DNA from 2 places in the Sedimentibacter sp. MB35-C1 genome. Region 1 is predicted to be linked to the other one. Evidence: riboswitches for the same ligand, from Rfam matches in the RefSeq annotation. Region 1 holds a riboswitch; the other holds the start of a gene.
What was found. Region 1 has a riboswitch for tetrahydrofolate ahead of RBQ61_RS10040 (folate family ECF transporter S component). Riboswitches for the same ligand answer to the same signal wherever they lie in the genome.
Positions count from the first base shown of each region.

Region 2: linked by a shared signal. The riboswitch ahead of RBQ61_RS04315 (folate family ECF transporter S component) and the one ahead of RBQ61_RS10040 (folate family ECF transporter S component) in region 1 are both predicted to bind tetrahydrofolate.

Region 1 covers NZ_CP133188.1:2,099,440-2,104,806, reverse strand. The annotation lists gene helD (RNA polymerase recycling motor HelD) at 1-1,220, opposite strand, end outside; gene RBQ61_RS10040 (folate family ECF transporter S component) at 1,432-1,962, opposite strand; THF riboswitch at 2,002-2,098, opposite strand; gene RBQ61_RS10035 (bifunctional 5,10-methylenetetrahydrofolate dehydrogenase/5,10-methenyltetrahydrofolate cyclohydrolase) at 2,150-3,013, opposite strand; gene RBQ61_RS10030 (formate/nitrite transporter family protein) at 3,092-3,835, opposite strand; gene RBQ61_RS10025 (formate--tetrahydrofolate ligase) at 3,892-5,367, opposite strand, start outside.
Region 2 covers NZ_CP133188.1:916,308-921,674, forward strand. The annotation lists gene RBQ61_RS04310 (NAD(P)/FAD-dependent oxidoreductase) at 1-548, shown strand, start outside; gene RBQ61_RS04315 (folate family ECF transporter S component) at 582-1,328, opposite strand; THF riboswitch at 1,404-1,496, opposite strand; gene RBQ61_RS04320 (formate--tetrahydrofolate ligase) at 1,713-3,398, shown strand; gene RBQ61_RS04325 (ornithine cyclodeaminase family protein) at 3,587-4,585, shown strand; gene RBQ61_RS04330 (sigma-54-dependent Fis family transcriptional regulator) at 4,673-5,367, shown strand, end outside.

The DNA of each region.
Region 1 (5,367 bases):
AGCTTTTCTTCATCATATATTGAATCTTTTTCATTATCCAATCTGAACCTTAGATGTTTTTCCAGCTGTTGAAATCTTTTGTACAAAGGAAGATGCCTATAATCTCTTAAAATAACGCTCTTAATTTCTTTAACACTCATAAGCCTGTGACCTTCAAGCATAAAATCTTCCTGAGGAATACAACTTAATTCTATTTCATTAACATACCTTGCAATAATGTTTTTAAATGCAAGTGATCCCTTAAACGCTGAAGTTTTTACAGCAAGCCCTTTTTCTCGTCCTTCATTTGCATCTTCTTGTTTTTTGTTAATCAGAAAAAGAAGTTTTTCTTCTGAATCCGTAAGTTTATATTTATTTCCAATAAGTTCAAAAACATAATCTGCATATGTAGTCTGCTTTACGCTATCCGCCCCAAGTTCCGGCAAAACGCCTGAAATATAGTTAAGGAATAACCTGTTTGGTGCAATAATCATGAACTCTTCAGGATGAAATGATCTTTCATAAGTGTAAATTAAGTAAGCAATTCTGTGAAGAGCAATAGTAGTCTTACCGCTTCCTGCCACCCCCTGAACAATTAGCGGTTTATTTATGTCTGCTCTTATTATGGCATTTTGCTCAGATTGAATTGTAGAAACAATATCTTTTAGTCTATTATCTTTGTTTTCACCTAAAGATGCCTGCAAAAAAGTATCTGTGGCTGTTATATCCACATCCATTATACCTTTAAGGTGACAATTTTCTATTTCATACTGCCTTTTTAACAGAAGCTCACCTTTCATATCTTCACCTAGGTCATTGACATAGGTTACATTTCCTAATCGTCCATCATAGTATACGCTGGCCAAAGGTGAACGCCAGTCAAGTATCATGGGAATATCCCAATCAGGTCTTAAAAGCGACAGCTTTCCTACATAAAATTTTTCTATGTTTTCTTTGCCGTCCTCCCTAAAATCTATTCTGGCAAAGTAGGGCTTTTCCTTTGATTTTTCCAATCTGTCAAAATTCAATTCAAGCTCGTCAAGAAGTCTTGTGTGAAGCATTATTGATACATAACTTAAACTGCTGTCAGTTGGATCCAAATTAGCATAAGCATCTTTAATTTCGTTTTTGTACAAATCCTTATTCTGCTGGGATGCACCAATAATATTTTCTATATATTCTACCGTTTCCTTAAGTCTCTTTTTTTCTAAACTGTAATCCTTATGATTTTCAAGCGCCATGTTTCCTCCCCAGAGTCTAGATTTATTAGATAACTCAAATCTTTTATATATTAACTCATATGGTTACTCAGGTCAAGAATGATTCTGACCCGCAATATTTATAACCATTAAAAATCTTAAAGAAAATACAAAAAATAAAAAACTTACCTTATAGGTAAGTCATAAATTAAATATATTAAGAAATTTGTGCTGCAATCATAATATCACAAATTTATCTATTAACTTGAAAAGCCAATTTTCTTATTGCAGATTTCGAAATCACAAATATTGTAACAAGCTGCACCGGTATTAAAAAAACACACTGCATCATCCTGGTAAGAAGCAAAGGCTTGTAAGGAGCTCCATACAATATGGATATCCAAAATGTGTTTAAAAGCAAACTCAGTACGAGCTGATTAATTCCAATTGCAACTGAAATTCTTGCGATAGACTGCTTCTCATGCAAGAAAACACCGTATACAATTCCCGTAACAAATGCCGTTAAGGTAAATCCAGGAAAATATGCTCCAATGGGAAATAAAATAGCTCCAAAAAAATCCCCTAAAGCCGCAACTATTCCACCCTTAACAGGTCCCAATAACATTGCAGCTATTACAACAGGAACAAAGCCAAAGCCTATTTTGATATTCCAAGCTGAAATTGAAAAAAATCTTGATAAAACTATTTCCATAGCAACAAACATACCTGCCATTGCAACGGAATTTGAATCGAATTTTAATTCTTTTAATGATATTTTGTTCATAAATCTCCTTTCATGTTCCAACTACGAAAGAAGCAAATAAATAGCGGATGCGAAACTGTACCGCAAGCTTAATAGCTTCTCGCCCGAAGGCAACCTCCCATCCTTCGGTACTTAACGCACTGGTTTCTACTCTAATTTATATTTAATATATTTTTATACCTAATTTACACTTGTATATTTTGATGCTTTATTTCACTGTTAACATTTCACAGGCTTTAACCGCTTGATCGAGAAGAATTGTAGTAGTTATAGTTCCTACGCCACCTGCTGCAGGGTTTATTGCTTTGACTTTACCAAATGTGCTGCTGTAGTCAACGTCACCACATATGCTCCCTGTGCCGTCATCGTTTATTCCCACATCTATAACAACTGTATTTTCTGTAAAGTAATCTTCATTCATAAACTTTGCCTTACCAATTGCAGCAACAACAATATCTGCATTTTTTGTCACATCTTTCATGTTGCCTGTTCTTGAGTGACAAATAGTTACTGTTGCATTTTCATCTAAAAGAAGCATTGAAAGTGGTTTTCCTACAACAAGACTTCTACCAGCAACAGCTATGTTTGCTCCCTTAAGAGGAACTTTATAGTATTTAAGCATTTCTACAACTGCCTTTGGAGTACATGGTGCAAATCTTTTGCTGTGACCTTCAAAAATCTTTTCCATATTTAATGGCGACATGCAGTCAACATCTTTTCTTGGATCTATGATGTTTGATATATATTCTTGATCCAAATGGCTTGGAAGAGGTCTGAAAAGCATTATGCCGTGAATTTCACTGTTGTTGTTTGCATCCTCTATAGTATTTTTAAGCACCTCTGTTGAAACATCCGCTGGAAGTTCACTTACAATGCCATCAATACCGAGATTTTTGCAGTTCTTTAAAATACTTCTTTCATAAAATACATCATCTTCCCTTGCTCCAACTCTTATAATAATCATTCTTGGAACAATCCCTTTTTCCTTTAAATTTGAAACTCTTTCTTTTATATTTTCTTTTAAAAAATCCGCAACGGGTTTTCCTACCATCCTTATTGTTTCTACAGACATTTCACCCTCCTGTTAAATAACAAAATATTTTTTAAGTTAATTTAAGTAATATAATTTTTCTAGCGCATTTCCCTCATATTACTTATGGTAAACTCTGAAGTACATGACTGGAACAAAAATTCCTCCTCCAATAAAGTTGCCTATTGCTACAGGAATAAAATTAGCAGCAAATATTTTCGACAATGTTATAGAATGGTCAAAAATTGCAGCCATTGGAAGATAAAACATGTTAGCAACAACATGCTCATATCCGCTAAGTACAAAAAGCATTATAGGAAACCAGCATCCCAATATTTTACCTGTAGTATCTTTTGCAGTTGTGGCAAACCACACACCCAGTGCAACCAAAATATTACACAAAATTCCCTTGTACATTGCCTCCATAAATGTAAGCGATAACTTTGAATTAGCTATTTTTACTATGGTTTCCGAAAGAAAAGTGTTATTGTACACTCCTCCTGCATACAAAAGCGCCACCGCTAATAGTGCTCCCAAGAAATTACCAATAAGCACCTGCATTAGACTTGACATATAATCTTTAAGCGTAATTTTTTTCTGAAGATAAGCAAATGTCATAAGGCAGTTCCCGGTAAAAAGTTCTCCTCCTACAAGCACAATGAGCATCAATCCAACCGGAAAAACGGCTGCTCTTATAAATGGATTGTCATATGAAGCCATAAACCCTTGCGCTCCCAAGGAAATATAAAGTCCTGCCATTATACTCATAATCAATCTTTTTCGAGTAGTCATAGCTACTTTATTCTGTGCTGATGTAATCAGAACTTCAGAAGTTTCTTTTGGCGTAAAACAAGCATTGCTCAAAACAACAACTCCTTTGCTGAAATTTTGTTAAAAGGCTGCATTGCAGCCTTTTAGCATTAAAACAATCCTATTATTTTTCCTTCCATGTCTACGTCTATGCTTTCTGCAGCAGGGACCTTTGGAAGTCCTGGCATTTTCATAATATCGCCTGTTAAAGCAACTAAGAATCCTGCTCCTGCAGAAATTGTAATGTCTCTTATTGTAATCTTAAATCCTTTTGGCCTCCCAAGAACCTTAGGATCATCTGTCAATGAATATTGATTCTTTGCCATGCATATCGGAAGATTTCCAAAACCAAGTTTTTCAAAATTTGCTATTTCCTTATTTGCTTTAGAAGAGAACTCAACATCATCTGCTCCGTATAATTTTTTTGATATTTCTCTTATTTTTTCTTTTATGGAAGCATTTGATTCATATGCAAATTCCATTGAGCCTTCTTTATCGGAAAGTCTTAACACTTCCTGAGCAAGCTCTATTCCGCCTTGGCTCCCTTTTCCCCAGACTTCGGAAAGTGCCACATTTACACCAAGCTCTTTACATTTTTCTTTTATAAGATTAAGTTCAGCTTCTGTATCTGTAGGAAACTTATTTATTGCAACCACCGCAGGAAGTTTGAACACCTGAGTAATGTTTTCAACATGCTTAAGAAGATTTGGAAGTCCCTTTTCGAGAGCATCAAGGTTTTCTTCTCCTAACTCTGTCTTAGGAACCCCACCGTTATATTTTAACGCTTTTACTGTTGCAACTATTACAACAGCGTTTGGTTTTAAACCTGTCTTGCGACATTTAATGTCAATGAATTTCTCAGCACCAAGATCTGCTCCGAATCCTGCTTCCGTTATAGTATAGTCTGCGATTTTACTTGCCATTTTTGTCGCAATAACTGAATTACATCCGTGAGCAATATTTGCAAATGGTCCGCCGTGAATGAATGCCGGAGTTCCTTCCAAAGTTTGTACAAGATTGGGTTTTAGCGCATCCTTTAACAATGCAGCCATTGCACCTTGAGCTTTAAGCTGTCCTGCCGTAATAGGTTGTCCATCTCTTGTATAAGCAACAATTATATTAGAAAGGTTTTTCTTTAACTCAGAGATGTCGTTTGAAAGACAGAATACAGCCATTACTTCAGAAGCCACTGTAATATCAAACCCGTCTTCTCTTGTAACACCTTCACTTTTTCCACCTAAACCATCGACTATGTGGCGCAACTGCCTATCATTCATGTCAACAGCTCTTCTCCATACTATTCTTCTTGTGTCAATATTTAATTTATTTCCCTGATGTATATGGTTGTCAATCATAGCAGCCAACAGATTATTTGCAGCTCCTATAGCATGAAAATCTCCGGTAAAATGCAGGTTTATGTCTTCCATTGGAATAACCTGTGCATAACCTCCTCCTGCAGCTCCTCCCTTAACTCCGAAAACCGGACCTAATGAAGGCTCCCGAAGGGCAATTATCGTTTTTTTACCAAGTTTTGAAAGAGCATCTCCCAATCCAATGGTTGTTGTTGTTTTTCCTTCTCCAGCAGG
Region 2 (5,367 bases), 1.2 Mb from region 1:
CAGATGAATTTAACGGAGATTTTCTTTTTACTCATACCGGAATATCCGGCCCTGTAATTCTTAATAACTCAAGATACATCGAAGAAGGGGACGTTCTGAAAATTAATTTTACTTCTTTTAAGAATTCAGAAGAGTTTAAAAGGTATTTTGATAATTTAATTTTAAGCTCCGGTAAATTAAGTGTAAAAACGGTTCTAAAGCAGATGAATATTCCGAAGCGTTTTACTGAAAAGATTATGGAGCTGGCAGGTGTAAATGAAAATAAACTATGCAGCATATTAGAGAAAGCTGAAAGAAAGAACTTGTGCGGACTTCTTTCTGCCCACGAATTCAAAGTTGAGAGACTTGGTGGTTTTAATACTGCAATGGTAACTGCCGGCGGTGTTTCAACACGTGAAATAAGCTCTAAAACCATGGAGTCAAAGATAAGGCCAGGTCTGTATTTTGCCGGAGAAGTAGTTGATTATGACGGTGATACGGGTGGATTCAATATTCAGGCAGCATTTTCAACAGGAAAGCTGGCTGCTGACAGCATAAATAAAAAATAAATCACCTTGGTGGGATTCCAAGGTGATTTTTTCTTATATTTTAAACCTTCCTTTAACTACGTTCAATACTGCGGTTATTGCTACCGAATACAAAGGAATCATGAAAAAATTTGCAAGTATTCGCGCCGGCAGAAATATCATAACTCCCTTGCCGTAGACAACCGACAGAAAATAGGTGTTCAGTATTACAGACGTAATAAGTTGTGTGACACTAACAGTAAAAACTATTTTGTTCATGTTTAAATTGTTGTTTGCCGATGTCATTTTTATTGGAATCATAATGTAAATTGCAACTAAAGTGAAGAATCCGGCAATATATAAAATGCTTAATGGTTTTCCGTCATAAAATATTCCGCCGTCAAATGTAATCAAACCTTTATATAAAAATACGGAAACAAACCCAACAGACAACAAAGAAATAAATATTGTATTTAACAGATTATAATTTAAATCCTTTTTTATATACTTGTATATCAGACCTGGCAAGAAACCGGACAATGCACTTACTAATGTAAATCCAGGGAAAAATGGTCCGCCCGGCTTGGCGATGAAGTTAATTATATCTGCAGCGGCACCGGATATAAAACCGGCTGCAGGCCCTAATAACATTCCCGATATTATCAGTGGAACAGATGCAAAATTTATACGCAGTGCAGGAATACCTGCAAGCGGTATATAAATTTCAAAAATAATTTTCAATACAAGGCTCATTGCTATGAATAGCCCTGCCCTCACTATTGTCAGTGATGTAAATTTCTGTGAATCAGTATTACCTCTCATATTATCCTCCTTTATTGAGCAATAATACCTCCGCACAATACAGGAGAATAATCCTATAATTAATAGGTTCTCGAATACAGCGGAAGCGACAAGACACCGCAGACACGGTCTTTCGTTCAAGGGCGACATCCCATCCCTTAACACTTTACGCATCTTGTCTACTCTGTTATGCTAATATTGATTTTTTATATATGTTACCACAGTATGTACCAATATACAATTGAATTTTTAAGAATGTAAAAATAGTTAAATAATAGCGCAAGAATGAAGAAGTATTGTTTTAAAATTATTTAATAATTTGAATTTGTTGTCGTTGCTTTTATCTGTTATAATTGTAGGGTAAAGAATAAGCTAACGATTTCAAAATATTAATCAGGAGGAAACATGTCAGAAAAATACTTAAGCGACATAGAAATAGCACAGCAGGCAGAAATGAAGGTAATCAATACAATAGCCGATAAGATTGAAATACCTGATAAATACGTGGAAAATTACGGCAAGTACAAAGCAAAAATCGATTACAGATATTTGCAGAATGAATTAAAAGATAACAAAGAAGCTAAACTGGTACTGGTTACTGCAATAAATCCAACACCTGCCGGAGAAGGAAAAACAACTACAACAATAGGACTTGGAGATGCACTTACAAAACTAGGCAAAAGAACAATAGTAGCGCTTCGCGAGCCGTCCCTTGGACCTGTATTCGGAGTTAAGGGAGGAGCAGCAGGCGGAGGCTATGCACAGGTTGTTCCAATGGAAGATATAAACCTTCATTTTACCGGTGACTTTCATGCAATAGGAGCAGCAAACAACCTTTTGGCAGCAATGATAGATAACCATATACACCAGGGAAACAAATTGAATATCGACACAAGAAGAATAGTGTGGAGAAGAGCCGTTGATATGAATGACAGACAATTAAGACATATAGTAGACGGCCTTGGAGGAAAGACAGAAGGAGTAACCAGAGAAGACGGGTTTGACATTACAGTAGCATCAGAAGTAATGGCAGTATTCTGTTTGTCAAATGATATAACAGAACTAAAAGAAAATCTGGCGAAAATAATAGTTGCATACACAAGAGACGGCGAACCGATAACAGCCGGACAATTAAAAGCACAGGGAGCAATGGCAGCACTGTTGAAAGATGCGCTTAAGCCGAATATAGTTCAGACATTAGAAGGAACACCGGCATTTATACACGGAGGGCCATTTGCAAACATCGCACACGGCTGCAATAGTGTAATAGCAACAAAGATGGCAAGCAAAATTGCAGAATACACAATTACAGAAGCAGGCTTCGGAGCAGACTTGGGAGCAGAAAAATTCATAGACATCAAGTGCAGAAAAACAGGATTAAACCCAAGTGCAGTGGTAATAGTAGCAACAGTTAAGGCATTGAAATACAATGGAGGAATACCAAAAGCAGAGCTTGCAGAAGAGAATCTGGATGCGCTGGAAAAAGGACTTCCAAATTTATTAAAGCACGTTGAAAACATAACACAGGTATTTAAGCTTCCGGCAGTAGTAGCAATAAACAGATTCCCCACAGATACAGAAGCAGAACTGAAATTGATTGAAAGTAAGTGTAACGAGCTAGGAGTAAATGTAGCATTGTCAGAAGTATGGGGCAAAGGAAGCGAAGGCGGAAAAGAGTTAGCGCAAGAAGTATTGAGGTTGACAGAAAAAGAAAGCAGTATGGAATACGCATACCAGCTGGAGATGACAATAAAAGAAAAGATAAAGGCCATAGCCAGAAAGCTTTATGGTGCAGATGATGTTGAATTTTCAACAAAGGCCAATAAAGAAATAGCAAATTTCGAAAAGCTTGGATTTGGAAACCTTCCAATATGCATGGCTAAAAATCAATATTCATTGACAGACGATCCTAAGATATTGGGACGACCATCCGGTTTCAAAATAACAATCAGAGATATAACAATATCTGCGGGAGCAGGATTTTTAGTTGCAATGACAGGAGATATAATGAAGATGCCTGGGCTTCCTAAGGTTCCTGCTGCAGAAAACATCGATGTGGATGTTGATGGACGAATTAAGGGATTGTTCTAATAAATAATAAAATATAAATTTTACAATATACAGGTAATTAAAACCTCTAAGCCTATGATTTTTTAATTATCTGTATTATTTTGTCATTACTTATTTTTATAAATATGATGATTACTTAAAACAAATTTTATTGAATAATAAAAAAAACAATGTTATTATATAGTAAAAAATTTAACGGAGAATGCATGATGAACGTTATTATTTTAAAAAAGGATGATATTTGTAAAATATTTTCCATGAAGGATGCTATTAAGGCTTGCAGGGACGCGCTGAAAATTTATTCTGAAGGAGGAAGTTCGATACCGCTTAGAACAAATATAGATATTGCCGGTAAAGGAGGTCAGAGCCTTTATATGCCGGGATATGCCGAAGGAGCGAATGCTCTTGGGATAAAAATTGTGTCTGTTTATCCCAATAATGTTAAACGTGGATTGACAGCAGTTCCTTCTACCATGGTTTTGCTTGATGAAGAAACAGGCATGGTAAATTCGATTATTGACGGAACATACCTAACGCAAATAAGAACTGGTGCTGTTTCCGGCGCGGCAACTGATATATTGGCAAGAAAAGATTCAGCTGTACTTGCTTTAATAGGTACAGGAGGACAGGCTGAAAGTCAGTTGGATGCCGTGCTAAGCGTGAGAGATATTAAGGAAGTAAGAATACACAGTAAAAATATTGAACATGCAAGAAAATTTGCTGATAAAATGAGAGAAAAGTATAAATATAAACCAAGCATTGAAATTACAGCAGTTTTATCCTCAGGAGAAGCCGTAACTGGTGCAGACATTATTACTACTGTAACAACGTCAATGCAGCCTACATTTGACGGAAGGCTGATTAAAAAAGGTGCTCATATAAACGGAGTAGGCTCATATACGCCTGCTATGCAGGAGTTAGATGAATGGACTCTTCTTAATGCGGACAAGGTATACGTTGACACAAGAGATGGTGTTCTCAATGAGAGCGGGGATTTTATTATACCTATGAAAGAAGGTAAATTTACTAAGGATATTGTGACAGGAGAACTTGGCGAAGTAATTTTAGGAAAGGTTCCTTCCAGAGAGAATGAGGATGAAGTTACCTTGTTTAAAACTGTGGGAAGCAGTATTTTAGATATTGTAACATCCCGTAGAATTTACGAAAAAGCATTAGCTAGCAGAATAGGGAAGGTTGTAGAAATTTAACTAAAAAGTAAAAACTAAAATATTAAATTATGATTATAATGACGCACTTACCATTGATGCGACAAACAAAAAACAGGAGGTACATTTATGTTTCTCAATATGAATGTCAAATTTAAGGTTATGGATATCATGGACACTAATATCATTAAGGTTCCACCAAGCAAAACAGTTGCGGATATAATAGAAGAATTTGCGGAAAAAGACTGCGGTGAAGCCTTTGTGATTGAAACTGATTCTGATGGTGCGGAAAATATACAGGGAATGCTCACAATGAGTGGAATTTATAAGCTTATAAAGGAAAATAAATCATTGAGGACTCCTGTAAGTGCTGCTATGAATTCTTCTGTGCTTACTGTATCACCTGAATTACATGTTGAAGATGCGCAGAAATTTATGCTTAAGGAAAAAGCTAAGAGCGCAGCTGTATGCAATCATGGTAAAATTGTAGGCATTATTGAAAATCATGCTATTGAATACGGATGCTATAAATCAATAATTGAAATGAGAAATGAACTGATCGAAATAATAGATCACCTGCATGAAGGCGTATGTGTGGTAGATAAGTACGGTGTAGTAGGCCTTTGGAATAAAAGTGCAGAAAAGTTGTATAATGTAAGCTCAGACGAAATCATGGGAAAGAAATTAAAAGATTTTTTTCCTACTGCGCTGTTAAATATAGTTTTGGAAAGAAAAAAAGCCATAGAGAATGTTTATCATTCGCCGAGAGAAAATTCTGTCGTGGCTATATCGGCAAAGCCTATTATGACAAACAATTGTATTAT